2 regions of the Arthrobacter sp. TJ-266 genome follow, and region 1 is predicted to be linked to the other one. Evidence: predicted binding sites of a transcription regulator. Region 1 holds the regulator's gene; the other holds the start of a gene.
The links. Region 1 encodes HrcA, which represses chaperone genes, less so after heat shock. Its sites were predicted from a motif close to TTNGCACTCGNNNNNNNCGAGTGCNAA; they were not measured.
Positions count from the first base shown of each region.

Region 2: AC4D12_RS10425 (Hsp20/alpha crystallin family protein) is a predicted target of HrcA. The motif match lies at 3,360-3,386, and genes of this name have one in related genera.

Region 1 is NZ_JBZCNC010000002.1:405,015-414,491, reverse strand. Features, by position in the region: gene AC4D12_RS06710 (PhoH family protein) at 1-1,001, opposite strand, end outside; gene AC4D12_RS06705 (GerMN domain-containing protein) at 1,417-2,439, shown strand; gene AC4D12_RS06700 (16S rRNA (uracil(1498)-N(3))-methyltransferase) at 2,444-3,211, opposite strand; gene dnaJ (molecular chaperone DnaJ) at 3,214-4,344, opposite strand; gene hrcA (heat-inducible transcriptional repressor HrcA) at 4,442-5,461, opposite strand; gene AC4D12_RS06685 (DUF3097 family protein) at 5,642-6,493, shown strand; gene AC4D12_RS06680 (DUF4870 domain-containing protein) at 6,562-6,978, shown strand; gene hemW (radical SAM family heme chaperone HemW) at 7,037-8,266, opposite strand; gene lepA (translation elongation factor 4) at 8,284-9,477, opposite strand, start outside.
Region 2 is NZ_JBZCNC010000003.1:363,641-382,706, reverse strand. Features, by position in the region: gene AC4D12_RS10450 (FadR/GntR family transcriptional regulator) at 1-88, shown strand, start outside; gene AC4D12_RS10445 (Dps family protein) at 253-747, opposite strand; gene AC4D12_RS10440 (SRPBCC family protein) at 955-1,500, shown strand; gene AC4D12_RS10435 (hypothetical protein) at 1,580-1,801, opposite strand; gene AC4D12_RS10430 (SDR family oxidoreductase) at 1,903-2,700, opposite strand; gene AC4D12_RS10425 (Hsp20/alpha crystallin family protein) at 2,804-3,268, opposite strand; tRNA gene AC4D12_RS10420 (tRNA-Val) at 3,486-3,559, opposite strand; gene AC4D12_RS10415 (DUF2630 family protein) at 3,694-3,945, shown strand; gene AC4D12_RS10410 (haloacid dehalogenase type II) at 3,945-4,613, shown strand; gene AC4D12_RS10405 (TrkH family potassium uptake protein) at 4,782-6,197, shown strand; gene AC4D12_RS10400 (potassium channel family protein) at 6,205-6,888, shown strand; gene nhaA (Na+/H+ antiporter NhaA) at 6,990-8,378, shown strand; gene AC4D12_RS10390 (hypothetical protein) at 8,448-8,696, opposite strand; gene ku (non-homologous end joining protein Ku) at 8,696-9,535, opposite strand; gene AC4D12_RS10380 (SRPBCC domain-containing protein) at 9,594-10,088, shown strand; gene AC4D12_RS10375 (ATP-dependent DNA ligase) at 10,182-12,746, shown strand; gene AC4D12_RS10370 (phosphoketolase family protein) at 12,798-15,185, shown strand; gene AC4D12_RS10365 (SRPBCC family protein) at 15,220-15,684, shown strand; gene AC4D12_RS10360 (FadR/GntR family transcriptional regulator) at 15,767-16,483, opposite strand; gene AC4D12_RS10355 (SLC13 family permease) at 16,623-17,987, shown strand; gene AC4D12_RS10350 (CaiB/BaiF CoA transferase family protein) at 18,050-19,066, shown strand, end outside.

The DNA.
Region 1 (9,477 bases):
GGGGCGGTCCGCTGCTCCTCGTCCCATGCGCTGTAGGCGCTCACGATGTCACCGACCAGGCGGTGCCGCACGACGTCGGAGGCGTCCAGACCGCTGAAGTAGACGTCGTCGACGTCCTGGAGGATCTCGCTGACCACCCGCAGACCGGAACTCGTCCCGTTGGGGAGGTCCACCTGCGTCACGTCTCCTGTCACGACCATCTTCGACCCGAACCCCAGGCGCGTGAGGAACATCTTCATCTGCTCCGGAGTGGTGTTCTGGGCCTCGTCGAGGATGATGAACGCGTCGTTGAGCGTCCGCCCGCGCATGTAGGCGAGCGGAGCGACCTCGATGGTGCCCGCGGCCATCAGGCGAGGGATCGAATCGGGGTCCATCATGTCGTGGAGGGCGTCGTAGAGCGGTCGCAGATACGGATCGATCTTGTCGTTGAGGGTGCCTGGCAGGAATCCGAGACGCTCCCCCGCCTCGACCGCGGGGCGCGTCAGGATGATCCGGTTGACTTCCTTCTGCTGCAGCGCCTGAACCGCCTTCGCCATGGCGAGGTAGGTCTTACCCGTTCCGGCGGGGCCGATGCCGAACACGATCGTGTTGCGGTCGATCGCGTCGACGTACGTGCTCTGGTTCAGCGTCTTGGGGCGGATGGTCTTGCCCCGGGAGGTCAGGATGTTGACGGAGAGCACCTCGGAGGGACGGGTGGAGCTCTGGGTCCGCAGCATCATGACCAGCTGCTCGAGGACCTGCGGCGACACCGTGGCATTGTTGCTGGCCATGGTCTGGATCTCACCGATCAGCCGTTCGGTCCTGAGAACGTCCGCCGAGGGGCCGGTGATGGTGAGTTCGTTGCCCCTGGCCTGCAAGCCCACTCCCGGGAAGGAGTCCTCGATCAGCCGGAGCGCCTCGTCGTTGGAGCCGAGGGCCTGGACCATCTGCTGCGTCGAGTCGAACACGAACGTCCTGGTGTCCAGCCCAGCCGCGTTGATACCTGTTGTGGATTCGCTCATAGATCGGCCGTCAGGCCTTCGATCGCCCCTCGTGCGAGTAGTTGACTCCTGCCCGGTTAATGCTACGGCATCCCTCCCGCGCGCGGCGTGGGCGATCATCCTGCGGTATGGCCGTTCGACTGCTTCGTATCGATCGTGTTTCAGTCCACCGAAGGAGGACGGATCCGTGGCGAACACGTGTGCGCCCTGTGTCAAGCTGAACCGGATGCACCGGCCGACGCTCGACGCACCGCCGCGTTCGCATCGCCCACGCTCGTGCCTCCGGAAGATCCCGGACGGTCACGGGTGCCTCCCGGCGCCCGGAGCAGGCGAATGTCGAGCACGTCGGATCCCGTCCGAACAGGTCAGCATCCTGAACGACCGATGACAGTGGGAACCGCGCCCTCACGGGCTCCGATGAGAAAGGGGGTACCGCATGAGCGAGCAGGACCCCCTCAAGCGGAGCCGCCTCGGTCTCCGCGGCGTCCTGCTGGTGTCGGGGGGCGTCCTCGTGGCGAGCAGCGTGTTCCTCCTGCCCAACCTCGGGCCGATGCAGCGCCCGGCGTCCACCACGAGCCTCTCGATGCCGCCGTCGACGCCGGGAGCACAGATGACCGCGCCCGGCGGCACGGGTTCCGAGAGCGCCGCTGGAAGCGGCGGAGCGGCGGCGTCCGCCGCGACGGTACCGGCGCTCCTGCCGGTCTACTGGGTGGGCGACGTGGACGGCGGCGAGCGGCTCTTCCGCGAGTTCCACCAGAACCCGGACCCGACCTCGGCAGATCCGATCTCCGATTCGATCCGCCTCATGACCGCTGATGAGCCACTCGACCCGGACTACCGCACACCGTGGCGCGAGGCGACCAGCATCAGCTCGTCCATCAGTACCCGGAACGTGATCACGGTCGACATCTCCTCCGACGCCTTCGGGGAGACGCTGCCCGAGGACCGCGCACGCATGGCTGTCCAACAACTCGTCTACACCGCCACCGCGGCCGCCGCGAACGCCGGCCTCATCGAAGGAGGTGAGTCCAGCTCAGTCGTCGTCCTCGTGGACGGCGCGATCGGCTACCGGGCCTTCGACGCCGTGGACCTCGACGGCGAGTGGACCCGCGACACCGCCCTGCTCGCGCCCGTCTGGATCATCGACCCGCAGCAGGACGTCGAGTCCGAAGGGCAGGTCACCGTCCAGGGCACCGCACCGACGGACGATGACGCGGTCCGCTGGCGCATCGACCGACTGGACGAGGGCGCCATCGACGGGGGGTCCGACGGGAGCTCGCTGTTCCGTGACGGGACCGCGGAGATCGAGCGCGGGCAGGCCACCGGCTCCTATTCGTTCGTCGAGACGCTTCCGCCGGGCCGGTACACGATCACGGTGTCAGTTCCGGAGTCGGAGTCGGCGCAGGACGGCGACGGCGACGGCACTGCGGAGGACACGAAGACCGTCGTCGTCCGCTGACGCGTCACCAGCGGGACAGCAGGTGGTTCAGCAGGACGAGCGCGGCAGGACCGGCGGACGAGGACCTGAGCACGTGCGGGCCGAGCCGGGCGGTGTGCGCGCCGACGGCCTGGAGTGTGCGGATCTCGGCGTCGCTGATGCCACCCTCCGGACCGACCAGCAGTGCGGTCGTCGACGGTGGGCCGAGGTCGCCGGCGCTCTCGAGGCGGCCGACGTACTGGGCCAGGGACTCCTCGGCGTCCTCGTGCAGGACGACGACGCGATCGACCGAGCCCGCCCAGGACGCAAGACGCCCCGTGTCCATCACCGGCAGCACCTCGGGCATGAAGGACCTCCGGGACTGCTTCGACGCTGCGCCGACCAGCGACACCCACTTCTGGCGCCCCCGCTCCACCTTGTCGCCCCGCCAGCGGACGATGCTGCGCTCGGCGTGCCAGGGGACGACGCCGTCGACCCCCAGTTCCGTCGCGGCCTCGACCGCCTGCTCGTCACGCCCGCCCTTGACGAGGGCCTGGACGAGGACCAGCCGGTGATGCGGGGGCGCCTCCTGCCCGGCGTGCTCCACCCGCAGTTCCACGGTGCCCGTCCCGACAGCCGTGATCACACCCGTGATCCGGTGTCCGAGGCCGTCGGTGACGTCGATCCGCTCCCCCGCCGTCAGTCGGCGGACGGTCGAGGCATGCCGGCCCTCGTCGCCGCCGAGGACGAACGGGTCGCCGGGCCGAGCGGCCCGCACGGAGTCCTCGGGGCCGAAGAAGAGGGGCCGCGTCACGGTCAGCGGTTCCCGAGCCGCTCCCGGAGGCGGGCGAAGACACCGGAGCCGCTGCTCGCGAGCTGGCCGTCGGTGTACTGCTCGTTGCGCAGCTCCGCGAGCCGGCGCAGGAGCTCCTCCTGCTGGGGATCGACATTGCGCGGTGTCTCGACGTTCAGGTGGACCCGCAGGTCTCCCCTGCCCTGATTTCTCAGGTGGGTGACGCCGAGACCGCGGAGCGTGAGGATCTCGCCGGACTGCGTGCCCGGCTTGATGCTCAGCTCCTGGTCGCCGTCGAAGGTGTCGAGGTGCACGCTGGTGCCGAGGGCCGCAGCCGTCATGGGCACGCTCAGCGTGACGTGGAGGTCGTCGCCGTCGCGCAGGAAGGTGGAATCCGTGTTGACCCGGATCTCGACGTAGAGATCGCCCTGGGGACCACCGGCGATCCCCGCCTCGCCCTGGCCGGACAGCTGGATCCTCGTCCCGGTTCCCACACCCGCCGGGACCTTGATGGTGAGGGTGCGTCGGGCGCGGACCCGCCCCTCCCCGTTGCACTCGTGGCAGGGGCTCGGGATGACCGTGCCGTAGCCCTGGCAGGTGCCGCACGGCGCACTGGTCATGACCTGGCCGAGGATGGAGCGCACTGCGCGCTGCACCTGGCCCGAACCACCACAGATGTCGCAGGTGCGCGGTGACGTACCCGGCTGGCAGCAGCTGCCCTCGCAGACGTGGCACACCTCCGCGGTGTCCACCTCGATCTTCTTGTTCGTCCCGAAGACCGCGTCCTTGAGGTCGATCCGCACGTTGATGAGTGCGTCCTGCCCGCGACGAGTGCGCGACGGCGCCCCACCCTGCTGACCGCTGCCGCCGAAGAACGTCTCGAAGATGTCCTGGAAGGCGAAGCCCGAGCCGGAGTACCCGGCGCCGTACCCGGTGTCGGTGCCGTTCTCGTTGCCCGTGGTGTCGTACACCCGACGCTTCTGCGGGTCCGAGAGCACCTCGTAGGCGCGCGTCACGAGCTTGAACTCCTCGGCCGCGTCGGGGCCGTCGTTGACGTCCGGGTGGAGCTTCCGGGCGAGCTTGCGGTAGGCCTTCTTGATCTCCTCTCCCGTCGCTCCCTGCGCCACACCGAGGACCTCATAGTGATTACTCACTCCTGCACACCGCTTCCTGTCGTGAACTTCTCTTCGTAACCCCGGCCTGCGCCGGTCACTTCCCTGCCCATCGCCGCGCTCGTGTCGGCGGCCGCGCTCATCGCTCCTCCTCGAGGATCCTCGAGAGGTAGCGGGCGACGGCGCGCACCGCGGCCATCGTCGTCGGGTAGTCCATCCGGGTGGGTCCGAGGATCCCCAGTTTCGCCCCGGCGTCTGGCCCGTACCCCGTGGCGACCACCGATGCCTCGGAGAGACCGCCGTAAGGGTTCTCGCTCCCGATCCTCACCGAGATGCCCCGGGCGTCGTACTCCATCTCCGAGAGCAGCCGCAGCATGACCACCTGCTCCTCGAGTGCCTCCAGGACCGGACCGATGCTGAGCGGGAAGTCGCCCGTGGACCGGGCGAGGTTCGCCGTGCCGGCGAGGAGGATGCGGTCGTCGCGTCCCAGGCTCGCGAGCTGCTCGAGCGCCGCAACGATCGTACCCCCGTGCGGCCGGAGGGTCGCGGGGAGTTCGTTGGCGACGGTGCGCAGCTCGGCCGGCAGCGACGTCAGTTTGACGCCCGACACCGCCGACAGGACGCGCTGCTTGAGCTCCGCGAGATCCGCCTCCTGCAGTTCGACGGGCGTCCGGACGATCCGCTGCTGGACGGTCCCGTTGCTCGCGATCAGCACCACGAGCACCTGCCGCGGAGCGAGGAGGACGCACTCGATGTGGCGGACGGATGCGCCGCCCACGCGGGGGAACTGCACGACCGCCACCTGGTTGGTGAGCTGCGCGAGCAGCCGCACGGTCCTGTCCATCACGTCATCGAGATCCTCGGCGCCCTCGAGCAGGGTCTGGATGGCCTTCTTCTCCGGTGCCGAGAGCGGCTTCACCTCGGAGATGCGGTCCACGAACAGGCGGTAGCCCTTGTCCGTCGGGATCCGGCCCGAGCTGGTGTGCGGCGCGGCGATCAGGCCCTCGTCCTCGAGGACGGCCATGTCGTTGCGGATGGTCGCGGAGGAGACGCCGAGGTGATGGCGGTCCACGAGGGCCTTGGATCCCACGGGCTCACGCGAGTGCACGTAGTCCTCGACGATGGCCCGGAGTACCTCCAGGCGTCGCGGTTCACTCATACCTGTGTCACCTCCGGTTTCGAACAGCATCGACGGGCTTCTCGGGGAGGGCGGTCGGTGATTAGCACTCGACACGCCCAAGTGCCAAGTCTAGTACGTTCCCGGGCGTTGTTAGCATAGGCAGCCGGGTAGGCCGGGCAGCCTTCCCGACCGACACCGCAGGCCGAAGGGACGACGACGATGGAGTACGGCTGGGGCGCCCAGGACCTCTCGGCACCCGCGCGCACCGCCCTGCGGGACGTGCCCGTGGAGCGGGACATGGTGCTCGAGGACGTGCAGTCCGGCTTCGTGGGCGCGGTGATCCGCAGCGAGAAGTCCGGTGGCCTGCACGTCATGGTGCTCGAGGACCGTCGCGGACGCACCCGCACGTTCCGCCTCGGACACGGCTTCCTCCTCGACGGCGAACCCGTGCGCGTCGTCGCTCCCGCCGCCCGTGCCGCGGCGACCCCCACGCGGACGGCGTCGGGCTCCCTGCGGGTCGAGGGAGCGCGGGCGCGCACCGCCCGTGCCAGCCGGATCTGGGTGGAGGGCCAGCACGACGCCGAGCTGGTCGAGAAGGTCTGGGGCGACGATCTCCGGCTCGAGGGCATCGTCGTCGAACCCCTCCACGGCGTGGACGACCTCGCCGGCGCGATCCGCGAGTTCGCGCCTGGACCCCGGCGTCGGCTCGGTGTCCTCGTGGATCACCTCCTGCCGGGCACCAAGGAGGCGCGCATCGCGGACCAGGCGATGGCGGTCCCCGGTGCACGCCACCACGTGCTGATCGTGGGCCACCCCTATGTGGACGTCTGGCAGGCCGTGAAGCCGGGCGCCCTCGGACTCACCGCGTGGCCCGTGATCCCGCGTGGTCAGGACTGGAAGACGGGCATCCTCGCGGGCCTCGGCTGGCCGCACCGCGACCAGGCCGCGGTGGCGAACGGCTGGAAGAGGATCCTCGCGGGTGTCAGCAGCTATGCGGACCTCGAGCCGTCACTGCTCGGCCGGGTGGAGGAAGTCATCGACTTCCTGACCGCGCCTCCCGGCAACGCCTGAGCCCGCAACGGTGGCGCGGCACGTATTCTGGAGGTAGACGCAGGACGCACGCCAGCAAAGGACGCACGTTGTCAGACACCGCTGATCATCAGCATCACGAGCGGGGCCGCACCCGGCCGGCTTTCGAGGGAACCCCGGCGAACGCGCTTCCCCTGACGGCATCGGAGGACAGACAATTCGCCACGCTGGCGCACTTCGGCGGGATCCTCGGGTTCATCCCCTCGCTGATCATCTTCCTCATCTTCAAGGATCGTGGCCCCTTCACCGCGCAGGAGTCGAAGGAGGCGCTGAACTTCACGCTGCCCCCCACGCTCCTCGCGCTCACGGCGTGGCTGCTCTCCCTCCTGCCGGAGATCGGCGGGATCTTCGCCGTCGTCAACGCACTCATCTGGGTGACGATCACCATGTTCTCCGTCGGCGCGGGCATCCAGGTCAACCGGGGACGCCCCTACCGCTACGCCCTGAACCTGCGCTTGATCCGGTAGTCACCGCCCTGCCGGCCAGGTCGGGGTGACAGCGCTCGGCGCTGTCGATTCAGTCGGCTCAGTCCGGCAGCAGGCGACGGACCACGGCGTCGGCGAGCAGCCGGCCGCGGAAGGTCAGGACGATCCGCCCGGCGAAGGCAGCCGCCGGTTCCACCAGCCCGTCGGCGATCAGACCGGCGACGGCGCGGCGGCCCGAGGACGTCAGACCGTCGGTCGCGAGCCCCTCGCGCAGCCGAACCCGCAGCATGACGTCCTCGACGTAGCGGTCCGAATCTGCGAGGATCTCGCGCCCCGCAGCCGGTGACCTCCAGGCATCGAGTGCCTCGGCGTACGCGCGGGGGTGCTTGACGTTCCACCAGCGGGTGCCGCCGACGTGCGAGTGGGCACCCGGACCGGCACCCCACCAATCGCTCCCCCGCCAGTAGGCCAGATTGTGACGGCAGGCGTCGTCCGGCGTTCTCGCCCAGTTGCTGACCTCGTACCAGGAGAGGCCGCCGGCCGTGAGCAACTCGTCGGCGAGGGCGTACTTGTCCGCGTGGTCGTCGTCGTCGATCGGGGGTACCTGACCGCGGCGGATCCTACCCGCGAGACGTGTGCCCTCCTCGATGATGAGGGCATAGGCGGAGATGTGATCGGGACCGTAGGACAGAGCGGTGTCCACGGAGGTGCGCCAGTCGTCGAGCGACTCGCCGGGGGTGCCGTAGATCAGGTCGAGACTCACGGCGAGGCCCGCTTCCCGCGCCCACGCCACCGCCTGGGGAACGCGCTCCGGCGAGTGTGTGCGATCCAGCACGGCCAGGACGTGCGGCACGGCGGACTGCATGCCGAACGAGACGCGCGTGAAACCGGCCTCCCGCAGGGTCCGGAGGGATTCCGGACTCACGGAGTCAGGGTTCGCCTCGGTGGTGACCTCCGCGCCTGGAGCGAGACCCCACAGCTCCCGGGCCTCCCGCAGGATCGATGCGAGGTCCCCGGCGGGCAGGAGGGTGGGCGTCCCTCCACCGAAGAACACCGTGGAGAGGGGCCTCGGCGGGAGTTCCGCGTCGTCGAGCACACGCGCTCCGAGACGCAGTTCCGTCAGCACCGATCCAGCGTAGGCGTCCTGCGACGCTCCACCACCGAGTTCCGTGGCCGTGTAGGTGTTGAAGTCGCAGTACCCGCACCGGACGGCGCAGAACGGGATGTGCACGTACAGGCCGAGATCGCGGCCTGCGGCTCCCAGCGCAGCCGACGCCGGGAGGGTGCCGTCGTCGGGCGCGGGAAGACCGAGTGGCAGCGCACTAGGCACAGGTGGTCACCGGGCCCTCACTTCTTGACTTTGTCCTTCGACTCGTCGGAGGAGAGCGCAGCGATGAAGGCTTCCTGCGGCACCTCGACGCGGCCCACCATCTTCATGCGCTTCTTGCCCTCCTTCTGCTTCTCGAGGAGCTTGCGCTTGCGGGTGATGTCACCGCCGTAGCACTTGGCGAGGACGTCCTTGCGGATGGCGCGGATGCTCTCACGCGCGATGATGCGCGCACCGATCGCGGCCTGGATGGGGACCTCGAACTGCTGGCGCGGGATCAGTTCGCGCAGCTTGCCGGTCATCATGACGCCGTACGCGTAGGCCTTGTCACGGTGCGTGATCGCGCTGAAGGCGTCGACCTGGTCGCCCTGCAGGAGGATGTCCACCTTCACGAGATCCGCCACCTGATCGCCGTCGGCCTTCCAGTCCAGCGATCCGTACCCGCGCGTCTTCGACTTCAGCAGGTCGAAGAAGTCGAACACGATCTCCGCGAGGGGCAGCCGGTAGCGGATCTCGACACGGTCCTCGGACAGGTAGTCCATGCCGCCCAGCACGCCGCGACGCTGCTGGCACAGCTCCATGATGGCGCCGATGAACTCCGACGGCGCCAGGATGGTCGCGGACACCATGGGTTCGCGCACCTCGGCGATCTTGCCCACCGGGTACTCGCTCGGATTGGTGACCTTGAGGGCACGCTTGTCCTCGAGGGTGACCTCGTACTCGACGTTGGGCGCCGTGGAGATCAGGTCGAGGTTGTACTCGCGCTCGAGGCGCTCGCGCGTGATCTCGAGGTGCAGCAGGCCGAGGAAACCGACCCTGAACCCGAACCCGAGTGCTGCCGACGTCTCCGGTTCGTAGACCAGGGCGGCGTCATTTAGGGTGAACTTGTCCAGTGCGTCGCGCAGCACGGGGTAGTCCGTGCCGTCGAGGGGGTAGAGCCCGGAGAACACCATGGGCTTCGGGTCCTGGTAGCCGCCGAGCGATTCCGCGGCGGGCTTCGCGAGGTTCGTGACGGTGTCGCCGACCTTCGACTGGCGGACGTCCTTCACACCGGTGATGAGGTAGCCCACCTCGCCGACGCCGAGGCCCTTGGACGGCGTCGGCTCCGGTGAGCTGACACCGATCTCGAGCAATTCATGGCTGGCGCGCGTGGACATCATCTGGATGCGCTCACGCGGGCTGAGCTTGCCGTCCACCACGCGGACGTACGTGAC
Region 2 (19,066 bases), on a different contig from region 1:
GGCCGCGAATGTCCTCGTGGGGGACGCTGCCTCCGCCGAGCAGCACATGGCATCCCTGCTGGCGGAGGTCCGGAGCGCGATCACCTGACCGAGGTCCGTACGTGGCCCGACGCCGGGACGCGGCGGCGCTCGAACGCGATGCACCGGGACTGCACCGGGACTGCACCGGAACGCGACGAGGGAGGCACCCTCGGGTGCCTCCCTCGTCCTGCGATCCGTGTGCCCGTGATCGGGCGAGATCTCACACCGTCGTCAGACGGTCGCGTGCTCGGTTCCCACGGGGGTGACGACCTCCGCCGTCGGTTCCATGTTCTCGGCGTCGACCATCCAGGCGTACTGCTCGAGCTTGCCGATGAAGCCGTGGAGCAGGTCCGCCGTGGTGGGGTCCTCCTCGTCGATCTGGTCGTGGACGTCGCGCATGGTCTTCACGGCCGCGTTCAGCATGTTGACCACGAGCCCCACGGTGTCCTTGGTGGACACGAGGCCGGACGGGAAGGGCTGGATCTTCGTGCCCTCGGCCACGGCCACGCTGCGGCCGTCGGGTACGGCGTGCAGGGCGCGCATGCGCTCGGCCATCTCGTCGGCGAAGGCACGGGCGTCGTCGATGATCTCGTCCAGCTGCAGGTGCATGTCCCGGAAGTTCTTGCCGACCACGTTCCAGTGGGCCTGCTTGCCCTGCAGGTGGAGTTCGATGAGATCGACCAGGACGGCCTGCATGTTGTCCGTGAGGGTGGGTGAAGCCTTCATGAATCCTCCAGTGCTAGAGAAAAATACGCCGCCCGGCCGAGCACATGACGTACCGATCAGAACCGGGTGACCTTCTTTCACCCTAGACCCGTGCGTTGGCCAAATCCAACCGGTTCGGCCTACGCTAAGGGAACTTACGGTTTCGGTCACAATGCTGTTGAAGAACGGCGTCGTGGCGCTTCCGGAGTCTCTACGAAGGAGAATCTTTTGGCTTCAGTTCAGGAATCGATCGACGTAGCAGTACCGGTCACCACGGCCTACAACCAGTGGACGCAGTTCGAGAGTTTCCCGCAGTTCATGGGCGGAGTGGACTCCATCACCCAGACGTCGGACACCCACACGCACTGGGTGACCAGCATCGGAGGCGTCAAGCGCGAGTTCGACGCCGAAATCACCGAGCAGCACCCCGACGAGCGCGTCGCATGGAAGAGCACGGACGGCGAATCCCATGCGGGAGTCGTCACGTTCCACCGTCTCGACGACAACCTCACGCGGCTCATGGTGCAGATCGACTGGCACCCGGAGACCTTCACGGAGAAGATCGGGGCCGTCGTGAATGCCGACACCGCCCAGGTGAAGGGTGACCTCAAGCGGTTCAAGGACTTCATCGAGAAGAGCGGCGGTGAGACGGGTGCCTGGCGCGGCAACGTGGAGGCCCCGCCGACCGGCGGCTCCGGCGGATCGCCGGCGAACGGCTCGCTGCCCGACGCATCGACGAACGACCCGGATTCGGGTGGGCCCCGCATCAGCTGATGCGTTTTTCATGACGAAGGGCGGGTCCCCTCGAGGGATCCGCCCTTCGTCATGTCGGGGCTCGTGCAGGGGCCCCGGCTCAGCCCCGGTGCACCCGGTATCCGTCGGCGCGGTGCACCAGGCGCCGCCCACCGCCGTCGTTGAGGTGGATCCACAGCACGGAGGCGTCGTCGCTGCGCATATCCAGCACCCCGCGGAGGTGCGTGCCGGCGGGATGCTGGAGCGTGATGCGCTCGCCCCGGCGGAAGCCGGACCAGTCCTGCTGGTCTGTATCGGTGGAAGTGGTGTGTGGAGCATCCATGGCGGGCCTTTCGAAGCAGCTGGAAGCGCCACGGTATCGGGACGGACTGAACGCCACGTGAACGGCTGCTGAAAGTTGTGCCCGATGTCACACCGGAGGGGTCAGAGCGTCCGCCAGTCGTTGCTCGTGAGGTGCGAGCCGGCCTGCGGCCCCATCAGGAGCATCCCGCCGTCCACGACGAACGAGGCGCCGTTGACGTAGCTCGATGCTCCGGAGGCGAGGAAGGCGACGACGTCCGCGATCTCCTCAGGCGCACCGGGCCGGCCGAGCGGGATGCCCGGGCGTTCCATGGTGTGCGGGTCCTGGTCGGCGGAATCGTTCATGGGCGTGTTGATCTCGCCCGGCAGGACGGCGTTAGCGGTGATGCCACGGTCCGCGAGCTCGAGGGCGATGGTGCGGATGAGGCCTCCCAGGCCGTGCTTCGAGGCGTCGTACGCGGCGGACCCCACGCGCGGCTGCTCCTGGTGCACGCTCGTCACCGCGATGATCCGGCCGCCCCGGCCGCCGTCGATCATGTGGCGGGCTGCCCGCTGGATGCACACGAAGGCGCCGTCGAGGTTGGCGCCGAGGGTTCCGCGCCACGTGTCCCAATCCGTCTCCATGAACAGCGTGCCGCCGTTGACGCCGGCGTTGTTGACGAAGACGTCCAGCCCGCCGAGCTCCCGGGCCAGCTGATCCACCACGTCACCGCAGGCGGGTGCGTCCGTGGTGTCGAGCCGCGCGACGGCGGCCCGCACGCCCTTCTCGCGGACGAGGCGCGCGGTCTCCTCCGCGCCCTCCTGGTCGGAGTGCCAGGTCACCCCCACGTTGCAGCCCGCTGCTGCGAGGGCGACGGCGGTGGCGCGGCCGATGCCGGAATCGGAACCGGTGACGATGGCTGAGGTGGGTGTGAAGTCCATGCCTTCATCCTTGGCGTCCGGCCCCCGACGTCGCAAGCCTTTTCCGGGGCCGGACGCAGCAGTACCCCCGGACGGGCGTCCGGGGGTACTGACGGGGTGGGGACTACGCCTCGACGGAGTGCTGCTGGGTCCCAGCGGGGGACTCGACGGTCGCGGTCTCGATGGGAGTGGAGGACTCCCCGCTCACGACCTCGATCTTGCGGGGCCTGGCTCGCTCGCTGACGGGGATGGTGACGCTGAGGACACCGTTTTCGTAGCGGGCCGAGATGCCTTCGGTGTCCACGCCCTGCCCGAGGTTGAGCTGGCGCAGGAACGAGCCGCTCTCGCGCTCGCGGGTCAGCCACTTCACGCCCTCCGCCCCGCGCAGGGTGCGCTCGGCGCGGATGGTCAGGAGCTGGCCGTCGACGTCGATGTCCACGGATCCGGGATCGATACCCGGGAGGTCGGCCGACAGGACGTAGTGGTCCTTCTCGCGGTAGAGGTCCATCGGCATGAGACGCAGCCCGGGACGGGGATCGAGGAGAGCGCCGGCGACGCGGTCAAGCTCACGGAACGGATCGAATTTCATGGCCACGGGAAACAACTCCTTCATAGGTTCCGCACGGTGTGCGGTAGTCGGTTCTTCGAGGTTGAGCGACCTCCGCTCAACTACGAAGATATTAGCACTCCCTATGGCCGACTGCTAAGAGATTTCCTGTTCACCGTCGACGAACACATCAGACGCAGGAAGGCCCGTACCGACGTGCGGTACGGGCCTTCCTGATGCTGTTCCCAGCAGGTGTTCGTGCCTGCGCGGGGCCTCGATCCCCGGGCCTTCCGCGTGTGAAGCGGATGCTCTACCAGACTGAGCTACACAGGCGGGTTGTTCCTGAACAGCTTAGGGCATCTCACCGGCCCGCCAAATTCGGGCGGGCCGACGCCGCTCCTAGCCAGCCTGGAAGGGCATCAGTAGCCTGAGCAGTAAGCCAGCTGACGACGACGAAGGACGGCACCATGGACGAGCACGACATCCTGCAGCGCATCCAGGCACTGGTGCAGGAGGAACACGACCTCCGCGACCAGCCCCAGGACGCGGGCGACGGCGAGGCCCACCAGGATCACGCCGTACGGCTCAAGAAGCTGGAGGAGGATCTCGACCAGTGCTGGGACCTGCTCCGCCAGCGCCGAGCCAAGGCCGACGCCGGAGAGAACCCCGCGGACGCCGGCGCCCGGCCCATCAGCCAGGTGGAGGGGTACCGCCAGTAGTGGCACCTCCCCTGATCCTCCTCGACGTCAACGAGACGCTCTCGGACATGGGCCGCATGGCGCAGCACGTCGAGGAGATCGGGGCGCCGCCCCACCTGGCGGCGCACTGGTTCTCCGCGGTGCTCCGCGACGGCTTCGCCCTGACCGTCCTCGGTGACAACACGGCCTTCCGCACGGTGGCCGAGGGCGCACTCCGGTCCGTCCTCGCGGACCAGCCCCTCAACCGCGGGCTCGACGACGCCGTCGCGCACGTCCTCGACGCGCTGCAGGCGCTCCCGCCGCACGACGACGTCGCCGACGGCATCCGCGACCTCGCGCAGGCCGGCCACGAGGTGGTGGCACTGACGAACGGCGCGGCCGCGACGGCGTCGGGCCTTCTTGAGCGGGCGGGCGTCCGCGACCTGGTGTCCGCCGTCCTGTCCGTCGAGGACGCCCCTCTCTGGAAGCCCGCACCCGAGGCGTACGCGTACGCGCTGGAGGAACGGGGGCGGGACGCGGACGACGCCGTGCTCGTCGCGGTGCATCCGTGGGACGTCGACGGCGCCTCCCGTGCCGGTCTCCGTACTGTCTGGCTCAACCGTGGCGGAGCGCCCTACCCGCCGGCCATGACGCGGCCCGACCACGAGGTCGCACGGCTCACCGACGTGGCCGGAGCCCTCCGGGCCTGACGCCCCGTCCTGCGCGTCCGCGGGGACGAAGCCGACGGCCCACAGCATCAAGAAGCCGTAAAGACACCCTCCAGGGCCGCGCCGCTCGGGTTGAATGGCCTCTGGCCCGGGGCCCCTCCCGTGATGCCGCCACAGCGTCATCCCACCGCCGGAGGTTCGAGCGTTCCCGTGAGGCCGAGCACAGACACCCCTCGGGAAGCGCAGGCCTCCGCCGTCGTCCGCGGGTTCCTCACGCGCTCCGCCGCCTGGGCCCGCCACCTGAGCCCCCGGCACCCGGCGCAGGTGATCGTCCTCGGGTTCGCCGCGGCCATCGCCGGCGGGACCGCGCTCCTGATGATCCCGACCGCGAAGGTGGGTGCCGGCAGCGCCACCCTCCTCGAGGCGCTCTTCACCGCGACGTCCGCCGTGTGCGTGACCGGGCTGATCGTCGTCGACACCCCCGTGTACTGGACCGGGCTCGGTCACGTGATCATCCTCGCGCTCATCCAGGTGGGCGGCTTCGGCATCATGGCCTTCGCATCCCTCCTCGGGGTGCTCCTGGCGCGGCGCATGGGCTTGCGCTCGCGGCTCTCGGCCGCAGCGGAGACGAAGAGCGCGGGCATCGGCGACGTGCGGACGGTGCTGCTCGGGGTCCTGCGCATCACCCTGATCGTCGAGTCGGTGACCGCCGTGCTGCTCGCGGCCCGGTTCGGGCTCGGGTACGGCCACGGGTTCTGGGAGGCCGTGTGGCTCGGCGTCTTCCACGCCGTCTCCGCCTTCAACAACGCGGGCTTCGCGCTCTTCAGCGACAACCTGATCGGGTACGCAGGGGATCCCTGGATCTGCCTGCCCATCTGCGCGGCGGTGATCATCGGCGGGCTCGGCTTCCCCGTGCTCTTCGAACTGCGCCGCCACTTCCGCTACCCCGCCAAGTGGCACATGACCACCAAGCTCGTGCTGAGCGGCACGGTGGTGCTGCTGCTGCTGGGGTCCGCGGCAATCACCGCCCTGGAGTGGAGCAACCCGGGCACGCTCGGAGCGTTGCGGCCCGGCGAGCGGATCCTCGCGGGCTTCTTCCAGTCCACGATGACCCGCACCGCCGGCTTCAACAGCGTGGATTTCGCCGCTCTGGACCCTGTCACGCTCCTGGTCATGGACGTCCTCATGTTCATCGGCGGCGGCCCGGCAGGCACCGCCGGCGGGCTGAAGATCACCACCTTCGGTGTGCTGTTCTTCATCCTCTACACCGAGATCAGCGGAGGCACCGCCGTGAACGTCTTCGGGAAGCGCCTCCCGCGCTCGGTGCACCGCCAGGCCATCTCGATCGTGCTGCTCGCCGTGGGCCTCGTCATCGGAGCCACCATGTTCCTGATGCTCATCACCGATTTCGGCCTCGACCGCATCCTGTTCGAGGTGATCTCCGCCTTCGGCACCGTCGGGCTGTCCACGGGCATCACCGCGGGCATCCCACCCGTGGGTCAGGTGGTGCTGATCCTCGTGATGTTCGCCGGACGCCTCGGCCCCGTGACGCTGGCCTCCGCACTGGCGCTCCGCTCCAAACCCCTCTACTACGAATTCCCGAAGGAAAGGCCGCTCATTGGCTAGGCAACGCATGTTCTCCTCCCGGCCCATCGAGGCGATCGCCGCCGCCGACTCCGTGGCGGTGATCGGCCTCGGGCGCTTCGGCGGGGCGCTCGCCCTCGAGCTCGAGGAGGCGGGTACGGAGGTCCTCGGGATCGACGCCGACGAGGACATCGTCCAGTCCTACAACGGGCGCCTGACGCACGTGGTCCGCGCGGACACCACGAAGGAGGAAGCGCTGCGCCAGCTCTCCCTGCCGGAGTTCGACCGCGTGGTGGTCGGCATCGGTTCCGATCTCGAGGCGAGCATCCTCACGACGTCGATCCTCTTGCGCTTCGAGCGGCCCACCATCTGGGCGAAGGCCATCAGCGAACCGCACGCACAGATCCTCGCGCAGCTCGGGGTGGAGCGCGTGATCCGGCCCGAACACGACATGGGCAAGCGCGTGGCGCACCTGGTACGCGGCACCATGCTCGATTACGTGGAGCTCGCGGACAACTTCGCGATGGTGAAGACGAGGCCGCCGAGGGAGTACTGGGACCGCGAGCTCGGGACCACGGGCCTGCGGGCGAAGTACGGCGTCACGGTAGTGGCCGTCAAGCGCAAGGGCGGCGAGTGGGACTACACGACTGCCCAGACCACGCTGTACGACGACGACGAGATCATCGTGGCCGGTCCGACCGGCAAGGCGGAGCACTTCAGCTCGGTGGTGTGACCCGGCCGAGCCCGAGGGCCTTCTGCGGGTACGCTGGAGGTTCTGGTGAGCCGGGAAGTCTGGTCGGCGCTCACTCGAGCATGCCCGACCGAAGGACGCACATGACAGATCACCCGGATGACCACAGGACCGGCTCGACGGTCTTCTCCCGCAGCAGCTACCGCGAGCACCTGCGCATCACCACCATCCTCCGCAAGGAGACGGTGGGTGGCGCACTGCTCCTCGTCGCGACCATCCTCGCCCTGATCCTCGCGAACAGTGCCGCCGCGGACACGTACTTCTCCGTCCGCGACTTCACCTTCGGCTACGAGCCCTGGCATCTGAACCTGAGCGTCGGCACGTGGGCGGCGGACGGACTGCTGGCCCTCTTCTTCTTCCTCGCCGGCCTCGAGCTCAAGCGCGAGTTCGTGGCCGGGGACCTCAGGAAGTTCGACCGCGCGGTGGTGCCGGTCGCAGCGGCGATCGGTGGCGTGATCGTCCCCGCCCTCATCTACGTGGCCATCACGCTCAGCGCCGGGCCGGATGCCCTCCGCGGCTGGGCCATCCCCACCGCGACGGACATCGCGTTCGCCGTCGCCGTCCTCGCCGTGGTGGGCTCCTCCCTGCCGAGCGCGCTGCGTATCTTCCTGCTCACCCTCGCCGTGGTGGACGACCTCCTGGCCATCATGATCATCGCGTTCTTCTACTCGGAGGACATCCAGGTCCCGCCGCTGCTCATCGCGCTGGCACCGCTGGCGCTCTACGCGTTCCTCGCGCAGAAGTTCCCCACGTTCTTCCAGCGGAAGTCCTGGTCGTCCTGGGTGATCCTGCTGCCGCTCGCCTTCGCCGTGTGGGCCCTGGTCCACGAATCCGGTGTGCACGCCACGGTGGCCGGCGTGCTGCTCGGCTTCACCATCCCCGTGCTGCCGAAGGGCGTCGACGCCGAGGTCTACGAGATCGGCGTCGAGGACGACGACGGCCCCACCCAGGCGCACGACGTCGCCCCCGACGGCCTCGCCGACACCCTCGAGCACCGGCTGCGGCCACTCTCCGCCGGGTTCGCCGTCCCCGTGTTCGCGTTCTTCTCGGCCGGGGTGGCCATCGGTGGCACCGAGGGACTCGTCAACGCCTTCACCGATCCGATCGCCATCGGCATCGTCGTGGCGCTCGTGCTCGGCAAGCCCATCGGCATCCTGCTCGCCACCGTGGCGGTCACGAAGACGACCAAGGCGGCACTCGATCCCGACCTCGCATGGGTGGACATCCTCGGGGTCGCCATGCTCGCCGGTGTCGGTTTCACCGTCTCGCTGCTCATCAGCGATCTCGCGTTCGGTCAGGGGACACCGGCCGACGACCACGCGAAGGTGGCCATCCTCGCCGGTTCGCTCATCGCGGCGCTCGCGGCCGCCGTCGTGCTCCGGACGCGCAACAAGCGCTACCGGGAGCTCGATGCGGAGGAGAAGGTCGACGCCGACAACGACGGCGTGCCGGACGTGTTCGAGGGGCGCTAGGCCGGGACCGAGCGACGACGCGGAGCCGGGGCGGGGTGGTGACCGCGCAGGGAGCGGCCCGGGTGCGGCTCAGGTGCGGCGGAACAGCCAGGACAGCGTGAGGGCGCCGGCGCTGCGCCGGAAGCCGCTCCGGCCCGAGACGACCTCGAGCGCCGCCCAGATCGCCAGACATGCCGCACTCGCGGTGCGCAGGCGCTGCCTGTTCGCCTCGTCGAGCGCCATGAAGGACGCGGCGCCGAGCAGGGCCCACCCGAGGATGGGGGCGTTCGGTGTCTGGACGATGGTCTGGCGGCCCAGGCTGTCGGTGAAGAAACCCATCAGGCCCCCTTCTTCTTGGAGGAGCCGGCATCCTTCGTGGCGCCGGCCTTCTTCTCACGGTTCTTCTCTACGCTGCGGCGCAGGGCCTCCATGAGGTCGAGGACGTTGTCGCCGTCGTCGTGCTCCTCGCCCTTGCCGAAGGTCTCCTCCGTGTCGATGGTGTCGCCCTTCTCGATCTTCGCGTCGATCAGGGTGCGGAGCTGCGCCTGGTACTCGTCGGTGAAGTTCTCGGGGTCGAAGTCGGTGGAGAAGGAGTCCACGAGGGCCGCCGACATCTGCTTCTCCTTCGCGGAGATCCGTACCTTCTCCTCGAGGGCGGGGAAGGAGGCCTCGCGCACCTCGTCGTCCCAGAGCAGGGTCTGCAGCATGAGGACGTCGCCGCGTACCCGCAGCGCGGCGAGGCGGCTCTTCTGGCGGAGCGAGAACTGGACGATCGCCGTGCGGTCGGTCTCCTGGAGGGTCCGCCGGAGCAGTACGTACGCCTTGGTGGAGGTGCTGTCCGGCTCGAGGTAGTACGCGCGGTCGTACATGATGGGGTCGATCTGGTCGCTCGGCACGAACTCGACGACGTCGATCTCGCGGCTCTTCTCCACCGGCAGCGACTTGAGGTCCTCGTCGGTGAGCACCACGGTGTGCTCGCCGTCGTCGTACGCCTTGTCGATGTTCTTGAAGTCCACGATCTCGCCGCAGATCTCGCAGCGGCGCTGGTAACGTATGCGGCCGCCGTCCTGGTCGTGCACCTGGTGGAGCGAGATGTCGTGGTCCTCCGTGGCGCTGTAGACCTTGACCGGCACGTTGACCAGCCCGAACGCGACGGCACCCTTCCAGATGGCTCTCATGGGTCAAGTGAACACCACGCCCGGTGGGCGGACCAGAGGCCTCCTCTAGACTTGCCCGGTGACTTCAGAGACCGTAGAACCCATCGTCAGCAGGACCACGAACGACGACGGCGGGACCGTGCTCCGCCTGGAGTTCCAGTTCGCCTTCCCGCCGGCGGTGCTGTGGAAGCACCTGACGGACGCCGACAAGCTGAAGTACTGGTTCCCGTGCGAGATGGAGTTCCAGCCGCGTCCCGGCGAGGAGATCCTCTTCACGTACGCCGACCAGAAGCCCCTGCGCGGCACCGTGCTGGAGGCGGAGCGGCCCTCACTGCTCGCCTACACGTGGGAGAAGGACGCCCTCCGCTGGGAGCTCGCACGGACCCCGGACAACGGCACGCAGCTGGTCCTGCTCCTCACGCCCGGGAGCGTGCGGCACTCGGCGACCATGGCCGCGGGATGGCACCTCACCATCGCCGGGCTCGACGACTTCCTGAACAAGCGCAACCTCGGGCAGGATCCATCCCTGTGGGACACCTACGTGGCCCGGTACCGGGAGCAGTTCGGGGTCTGACCCGGCTCGCGGCGGCTCGGCGGTCCCAGCTACCCGGCGGCCGCTGACAGATCCGTGCTGGACCGCCCGGGGCATCCGGTCAAGACTGGAGGAATGGCGCCCCCTCGCACGGCCACGCAGCAGACCGTCACCGTGGACGGCCGGACGCTGCGCCTGACGAACCTCGACAAGGTGCTCTACCCCGCCACGGGCACCACGAAGGCCGACGTCCTCGCGTACTACGCCGCGGTGGCGCCGCACCTGATCCTCCACGCGGGGCACCGGCCCGTGACCCGGAAGCGCTGGGTGCACGGCGTGGGGACGCCCGAGGAGCCGGGCCAGGTGTTCTTCCAGAAGAACATCGATGACAATGCCCCGGCCTGGGTGCCGCGGAACGGGATCCAGCACAAGGACCACGTCAACGTGTACCCGATGGTGGACGACCTCGGGACGCTCACCTGGCTGGGGCAGATCGCGGCGCTCGAGATTCACACGCCGCAGTGGCGCTTCGCGCCCGACGGCGGCAAGGGCAACGCGGACCGGCTGGTACTGGACCTCGACCCGGGGCCGGGTGCGGGGCTCGCCGAGTGCGCGGAGGTGGCCCTGCTGGCGCGGCCCATCCTGCAGGACATGGGGCTGGAGCCGTTCCCCGTCACCAGCGGCTCCAAGGGCATCCACCTCTACTGCGCGCTCGACGGGCGGCAGACCTCGGAGCAGGTGTCCGCCGTCGCCCACGAGCTGGCGCGCGCCCTGGAGGCCGACCACCCCGATCTCGCCGTGAGCGACATGAAGAAGGCCCTGCGGTCCGGCAAGGTCCTCGTGGACTGGAGCCAGAACAACGCGAACAAGACGACGGTGAGCCCCTACTCCCTGCGCGGCCGCTTCGAACCGACGGTCGCCGCACCGCGGACCTGGGACGAGATTGCGGAGGACGGCCTCGCGCAACTCGAGTACCACGCGGTGGTGGAGCGCATCGGCACATTGGGGGACATCCTCGCCCCGGCGACCCCACCCCTACCCGGGCCCGACGGCGGTACCGCTCCGCAGGACCGCCTCTCCACCTACCGGGCCATGCGTGATGCGGACCGGACCCCCGAGCCGGTGCCGGACGCCGTGGGTCCCACCGGCGGCAACAGCTTCGTGATCCAGGAGCACCACGCGCGGCGCCTGCACTACGACTTCCGGCTGGAGCGCGACGGCGTCCTCGTCTCCTGGGCCATCCCCAAGGGCCCGCCCATCACGCCGAACAAGAACAACCTCGCCGTGCAGACCGAGGACCACCCCCTCGACTACGGCAGCTTCGAGGGAACTATTCCCAAGGGGGAATACGGCGGCGGCGAGGTGACGATCTGGGACGCCGGCACCTACGAGGCGGAGAAGTGGCGTGAGGGCAAGGAGGTCATCTGCACCCTTCGCGGGAAGGCGGACGGCGGCCTGGCGCAGGGTGGCGCGGCGATCCGGCGGTTCGCCCTGATCAACACCGGGGGCGGACGCTCCGGCAAGAGCAACTGGCTGATCCACCTGATGAAGGAGCAGCCCGCGGAGGCGGAAGGCACAGGTTCACGGGAACCTGACGACACGGGAGGCGCACTCGTTCATGCCGATAGCGGAATGGATGGGGCAGAGGCACAGGCCGAGAGCGCCTCGCCGGCGTCCGAGGTATTCGGACGCACACCCGATCGGCGCCGGGCGGCAACCGGCAAGCGCGTCGCCGATGCGGTGCGCCCGATGCTGGCCACGCTCGCGCCCGGTGCCACCCTGCCCGATCCGGAGGACTGGGCGTACGAGATGAAGTGGGACGGCGTGCGCTGCATCGCCACGGTGCGCGACGGCGAGGTCACGCTCGCGAGCCGCAACGGCATCGATACCACGGGCACCTACCCCGAGCTCTCAGACCTGGCCGATCACGTGAGTGCTGACCGCGCCGTCCTCGACGGCGAGATCGTGGCGCTGGACGCGAGGGGGCGCCCCGACTTCGGGCTCCTGCAGACGCGGATGAAGCTCACCCACAGCTCCGAGATCGACGCCGCCCGGCGGGTGACCCCGGTGCGGCTGATGCTCTTCGACCTGCTGGACCTCGACGGCAACGACCTCACGGGCCTCCAGTATCGGCAGCGCCGGGAGCTCCTCGAGAGGGCGGTGGACCCCGCAGAGGACGGCCACGTGCAGGTGCCGCCCGCCCTCGACGCGACGCTCGAGGAAGCCGTGGAGGCGAGCAGGCAGCTCGGCCTCGAAGGCATCATGGCCAAGCGTCTGGCAAGTGACTACCAGCCCGGCGCCAGATCCTCCTCCTGGGTGAAGATCAAGCACGTGCACACGCAGGAGGTGGTGGTGGTGGGGTGGCGGCCGGGACGCGGCAACCGGTCCGCCACCATCGGGTCCCTGCTGGTGGCCGTGCCCGACGGCGTGGACCTCCGGTACGTGGGCCGCGTGGGGTCCGGGCTCACGGAGCGGGACCTCGCCGAGGCGGGTGCGCGCCTGAAGAAGCTCGCCCGGAAGACCGCGCCGCTGGCGGACGTGCCGAGCGCCGATGCGTCCGACGCCCACTGGGTGCGGCCGGCGCTCGTGGGAGAGGTGCAGTACAGCGAGCACACCGGGTCGGGGCGGCTGCGTCATCCGGTGTGGCGGGGATGGCGACCGGACAAGACACCGTCCGACGTCGTCGTCGAATTGGCGTGACCTGAGACAGAAGCCGTGACCGGAAACAGAAGAATCACCGAGGAGGCATACATGACAACGCTGGATGTTCAGGGGCTCGACGCCTGGTGGCGCGCGGCCAACTACCTGTCCGTGGGCCAGATCTATCTGCGGGACAACGCGCTGCTGACGCGCCCGCTCACGGGTGAGGACGTGAAGGCGCGGCTGCTCGGCCACTGGGGCACCACGCCCGGCCTCAACTTCATCTACACCCACCTCAACCGGGTGATCTCCGAGCGCCGTCAGGAGATGCTGTTCGTGACGGGGCCCGGCCACGGAGGTCCTGCGAACGTGGCCAATGCGTGGCTCGAGGGCACCTACTCCGAGGTGTACAGCCACATCGGCTCGGACGGCGCGGGCCTCAACGCGCTCTTCAAGCAGTTCAGCTATCCCGGCGGCATCCCCTCGCACGCGGCACCGGAGAGCCCCGGCTCCATCCACGAGGGCGGCGAGCTCGGCTACACCCTGGCGCACGCGTACGGCGCCGTGTTCGACAACCCGACGCTGATCGCCGCCGCGGTGGTGGGCGACGGCGAGGCCGAGACGGGGCCGCTGGCCACCAGCTGGCACTCCAACAGTTTCCTCGACCCGGCGGTGGACGGCGCCGTGCTGCCGATCCTGCACCTCAACGGCTACAAGATCGCGAACCCCACCGTGCTCGCGCGCATGCCCGAGGAGCAGCTGCGGCATCTCATGGAGGGCTACGGGTACGAGCCGCGTTTCGTGACCGTGCTCGATCCGTCCGCCACGGAGGAGGCCCACCGCGACTTCGCCGCGGCGCTCGACGACTGCGTGGACGGCATCCACGCGATCCAGGAGGCCGCGCGGACCTCAGCCGCCGGACCGGACGCCGCGGCGGCGCGCTGGCCCATGATCGTGCTGCGCTCGCCGAAGGGCTGGACAGGCCCCGCCACGGTGGACGGCAAGCAGACCGAGGGTACGTGGAGGTCGCACCAGGTGCCCCTCACCGACATCCACGGCGGGGGACCCGAGCACCTGCACCAGCTCGAGGAATGGATGCGCTCCTACGATCCGGCGTCGCTCTTCACCGAGGAGGGTTCGCTGCGCCCCGAGATCGCAGCGCTCGCGCCTGACGGCGACCTCCGGATGAGCGCGACGCCCTACGCCAACGGCGGGTGGCTGCTGCGCGATCTCGCGCTCCCCGCCTACGCGGACCACGCCGTCGAGGTGGCACGGCCCGGTTCCGAGAAGGTGAGCCCGATGATGACCGTGGGCGGCTACCTGCGCGATCTCATCGAGCTGAACCCGCACAACTTCCGCCTGTTCGGGCCGGACGAGACGGCGTCGAACCGGCTCTCCGCGGTGTACGAGGTGACGGACAAGGTGTGGCAGCCGCGCATCGAGGACGTCGACGAGCACCTCGCGCGCTCGGGTCGCGTGATGGAGGTGCTCAGCGAGCACCTCTGCCAGGGCTGGCTCGAGGGCTACCTGCTGACCGGCCGCCACGGCGTGTTCACCTGCTACGAGGCCTTCGTGCACATCGTCGACTCGATGTTCAACCAGTTCGCGAAGTGGCTCAAGGTGCACCGCACGCTCTCGTGGCGCCGGCCCATCTCCTCCTTCACCTACATGCTCTCCAGCCACGTGTGGCAGCAGGACCACAACGGGTTCTCGCACCAGGACCCGGGGTTCATCGACCACGTGGTGAACAAGAAGGCGGACATCATCAGGGTGTACCTGCCGCCGGACGCCAATACGATGCTCGCCGTGACCGAGCACTGCCTGCAGACCCGGGACACCGTCAACGTGATCGTCACCGGCAAGCAGCCCACGCCCACGTGGCTCGGACCCGAAGAGGCGTACCTCCACGTGAAGCGCGGTATAGGCATCTTCGACTTCGCGGGGTCGGAGGAGCCGGGAGTGGAGCCCGACGTCGTCCTCGGATGTGCGGGCGACGTGCCCACGCTGGAGGCGGTGGCCGCGGCCGGACTGCTGAGGGCCGCCGTGCCGGGCCTGAAGATCCGCGTGGTGAACGCGGTGGACCTCATGCGCCTGCAGGACAGCTCGGAGCACCCGCACGGCCTGTCCGCGCGTGACTTCGACACGTTGTTCACGACGTCGAAGCCCGTGGTGTTCGCGTACCACGGCTATCCGTGGCTCATCCACCGGTTGACCTACCGCCGCACCAACCACGCCAACCTGCATGTGCGAGGCTACAAGGAGGAAGGCACCACCACCACGCCGTTCGACATGGCGATGCTGAACCAGATCGACCGGTTCCAGCTCGCCATGGACGTGATCGATCGCGTGCCGACCCTCGGAGCCACGCAGGCGCGGTTCCGGCAGGACCTGCAGGACCAGCGGCAGCGCGCCTGGCAGTACACGCGCGACGCCGGCAAGGACATCGAGTCCATCACCGGCTGGACGCTCGACGAACCTTCGCCGGACGACGCGAAGTAAAACCCGTCGCCCACAACCAGAAGGAGAACGCCGTATGACAGAGTCACGCATTTCCTCCACCCGCACGATCGACGCCCCCGCGGCGGCGATCTTCCAGATCCTCTCGAACCCCGCGCGGCACGCGCAGCTGGACGGCTCGGGCATGGTGCAGTCGGACAGCAAGACCGACCGCATCACCGCCGTGGGCCAGAAGTTCACCATGAACCAGCAGTGGGACAAGATGGGCGGCGATTACCAGACGGACAACCACGTGGTGGGCTACGACGAGAACAAGCTCCTCGCGTGGAAGACCGCACCGGCCGGGCAGGAGCCCCCGGGGTGGGAGTGGGTGTGGCGCCTCGAGGCCTCAGGGTCAGAGGCCACCGAGGTCACGGTGACCTACGACTGGTCCGCCGTCACGGACAAGGAGATCCTGAAGATGATCACCTTCCCGGCCGTGCCCCAGGAGGCCCTGGACACGACGCTCGGCAACCTCGCCGCGCAGGCGTCCGAGGCGTAAACAGCACCAACGATCGGAAACGACGGCCGGCCCCCACGGGGGCCGGCCGTCGTCGTACGCGGGGTACGAACGACGACGCGGATCAGCCGGTGGAAGCCTCTTTCAGCAGCGCGACGTCCGAGACGAGTTCGATGTGCTGCTGCATGGCGGCGCCCGCAGCCTCCGGGTCCTGCGCGCGGATGGCCTCGGCGATGGAGCGGTGCGAGGTGAGGGACTGCTCGGGCCGGCCGGGCTGCGCGAGGGATTCGAGGCGGGTCTCCAACACCATCTCGCCGATGAACGCCATGAGCTGCGCCATGACGGTCGAGTGCGCGGCCGCGGTGACGGCCTGGTGGAAGAGCTCGTCGCCGTGCGCTCCGCGGTCGCCGTCCTCGATCTCCGCCCGCATGGTCTCGAGGGCGTGGTCGATCGCGGCGAGGTCGGCATCGGTGCGGCGTTCCGCGGCCAGCGCTGCGAGCTTCACCTCCAGCGTGCTCCTCGCCTCGACGATGTCCGGCAGGCGGCTCCGGTGCTCCCGAAGGCCTTTGATGACGCTGGCCACGCTGGCCCGGTGCCGGAGGACCGCACCCGTCCCGTGCTGCACGTCGATGACGCCGAGGACCTCCAGTGCCACCAGGGCCTGGGCGAGGGTGGCGCGGGAGACGCCCAGCCGCTCGGCGAGGTCCCGCTCGGCGGGAAGCAGATCGCCCGGCTGGAGCTTCGCCGCCTCGATGTAGCCGAGGAGCTGCTCGACGAGCTGTTCGTACAGGCGGGGGCGTGCGACACGGCCGAGCGGCGTCGGACTGGCGGCGTCGGTCATCCTGATCCCCTCGGGTAGATGTGGGCTCATGCTACCGGTGGAGTGTTGACACGCACACCGGGTCTCCTACAGGCTAGGCCAGTGATCCTGTTAGCCAGGTCACACCTTACCGTCATCCCATTCCCGCCGGAGGATCCTGATGTCCGCCCCACTCCTGTCGATCATCATCCTCGCGGCGATGTTCCTGATAGCCACCCTGCTCCCGATCAACATGGGCGCGCTCGCGTTCGTCGGCGCCTTCGTCCTCGGCGCCCTGGTGCTCGGGATGGACACCGACGACATCATCGCCGAGTTCCCCGGCGGCCTGTTCCTCACGCTGGTGGGCGTCACCTACCTGTTCGCGATCGCACAGAACAACGGGACCATCGACCTCCTCGTGCAGGGTGCCGTCAAACTCGTCCGCAACCGCGTGGCACTCATTCCCTGGGTGATGTTCCTGATCACCGCCGTCATCACCGCGGTCGGCGCGCTCGGCCCCGCCGCCGTGGCCATCATGGCTCCCGTGGCCCTCGGATTCGCCGCGCGGCACAAGATCTCCCCGCTGCTCATGGGCATGATGGTGGTCCACGGCGCCCAGGCGGGCGGCTTCTCGCCCATCGCCGTGTACGGCGTGATCGTGAACGACATCGTCGGCGAGTCCGGCTTCGAGTCGAGCCCCCTGGCGGTGTTCCTCTCCAGCTTCATCTTCAACTTCCTGATCGCCGTCGTCCTCTTCATCGTCCTCGGGGGGCGGAAGCTGATGAGCTCCCGCATGGGGCAGTTCGTCGAGGAGGCCGCGGAGGCCCGCTTCAACGCGAGCCCCGGCATGCGCAAGGCCGACGTCGCCTACAAGGGCACGGGCAGCGGCACCTACGGACCGCGCGATCCCGCGGGCGACGGCATCGTCGCCACCAAGTCACGCGAGGACCGCATCTCGCAGCCGGCCACGATCCTCGGCCTGATCGCGCTCGCCGTGATTGCCCTCGGCTTCAAGGTCGACGTCGGATTCGTCGCCATCACGATCGCCGTGATCCTCGCGCTCATCTCCCCGAAGGCCCAGAGCGGTGCGGTCAACAAGATCGCCTGGTCCACCGTGCTGCTCATCTGCGGCATGCTCACCTTCGTGGGCGTGCTCACGGAGGCCGGCACCATCACCTACGTGTCCGACGGCGTCGCCAGCCTCGGTGCGCCGCTGCTCGCCGCACTCCTCATCTGCTACATCGGCGCCGTGGTGTCGGCGTTCGCGTCCTCGACCGCCATCCTCGCGGCCCTGATTCCCCTCGCCATCCCGTTCCTCGAGACCGGTGCGGTGAGTGCCGTCGGCGTGGTCTGCGCACTTGCGGTGTCCTCGACCATCGTGGACGTCTCGCCGTTCTCGACGAACGGTGCGCTGGTGCTGGCGAACGCGCCGGAGGGTACCGACAAGGACCGCTTCTACAAGCAGATCCTCGGCTACGGCGCCATCGTTGTGGTGGCCGGACCGATCATCGCCTGGCTCGTCCTCGTGGTACCCGGCTGGCTCTAGACCGGCGAGCTCCCCACGCAGGCCCACGCAGACGCACCGACGATCCACCGCACGGAGGAACCATGACCGCCGAGACCACTTCCACCGCACAGGCCGGACCGCTCGCCGGTCGACTCGTCGTCGATCTCAGCCGCGCGCTCGCCGGACCGCACGCCGGCATGATGCTCGGGGATCTCGGTGCTCGCGTGATCAAGGTCGAGACGCCGGGCACGGGCGACGACACGCGCGGCTGGGGTCCGCCGTTCGTCGGCCCGGAGGAGGACCGCCAGTCCACCTATTTCCTGTCCTGCAACAGGAACAAGGAATCCATCGCGCTGGATCTCAAGAGCGACGACGGCAAGCAGGTCCTCACCGAGCTGCTGCGCCGCGCGGACGTCGTCGTCGAGAACTTCCGGCCGGGAGTCCTCGACCGGCTGGGCTTCTCGACGGAAGCCATGCACGCGCTCAACCCCGGGCTGGTGATCCTCTCCATCACGGGTTTCGGCCATGACGGGCCCGAGGCGAAGCGCAGCGGGTACGACCAGATCGTCCAGGGCGAGGCCGGCCTCATGTCCGTCACGGGCCCCGGCCCCGAGAATCCCCAGCGCGTCGGCGTGCCCATCGCCGATCTCCTCTCCGGCATGTACGGGGCGTACGGCGCCGTCGCCGCTCTGCTCGAGCGCGAGCAGACCGGCAAGGGCCAGGTGGTACGGACCTCCCTGCTCGCCGCCATCGTCGGTGTCCACGCCTTCCAGGGCACCCGCGCCACGGTCGCGGGCGAGGTCCCGCAGGCCCAGGGCAATCACCACCCGTCCATCGCGCCCTACGGGCTGTTCAACTGCCGCGGCGGGAAGGTGCAGATCAGCGTGGGCAGCGAGAAGCTCTGGGCCACGTTCTCCAGCACGTTCGGCATCGAGGGGCGGCCGGAGTTCGCCACGAACGCCGACCGCGTGGGGCACCGCGATGTCCTGATCGGTGTCATCGAGGACGCCTTCGCAGCTTTCGAGGCGGAGCCCTTGCTCGCCAAGCTCAACGAGGCCGGGATCCCCGCCGGCAAGGTGCGCTCGCTCGACGAGGTCTATGCGTGGGACCAGGTGCTC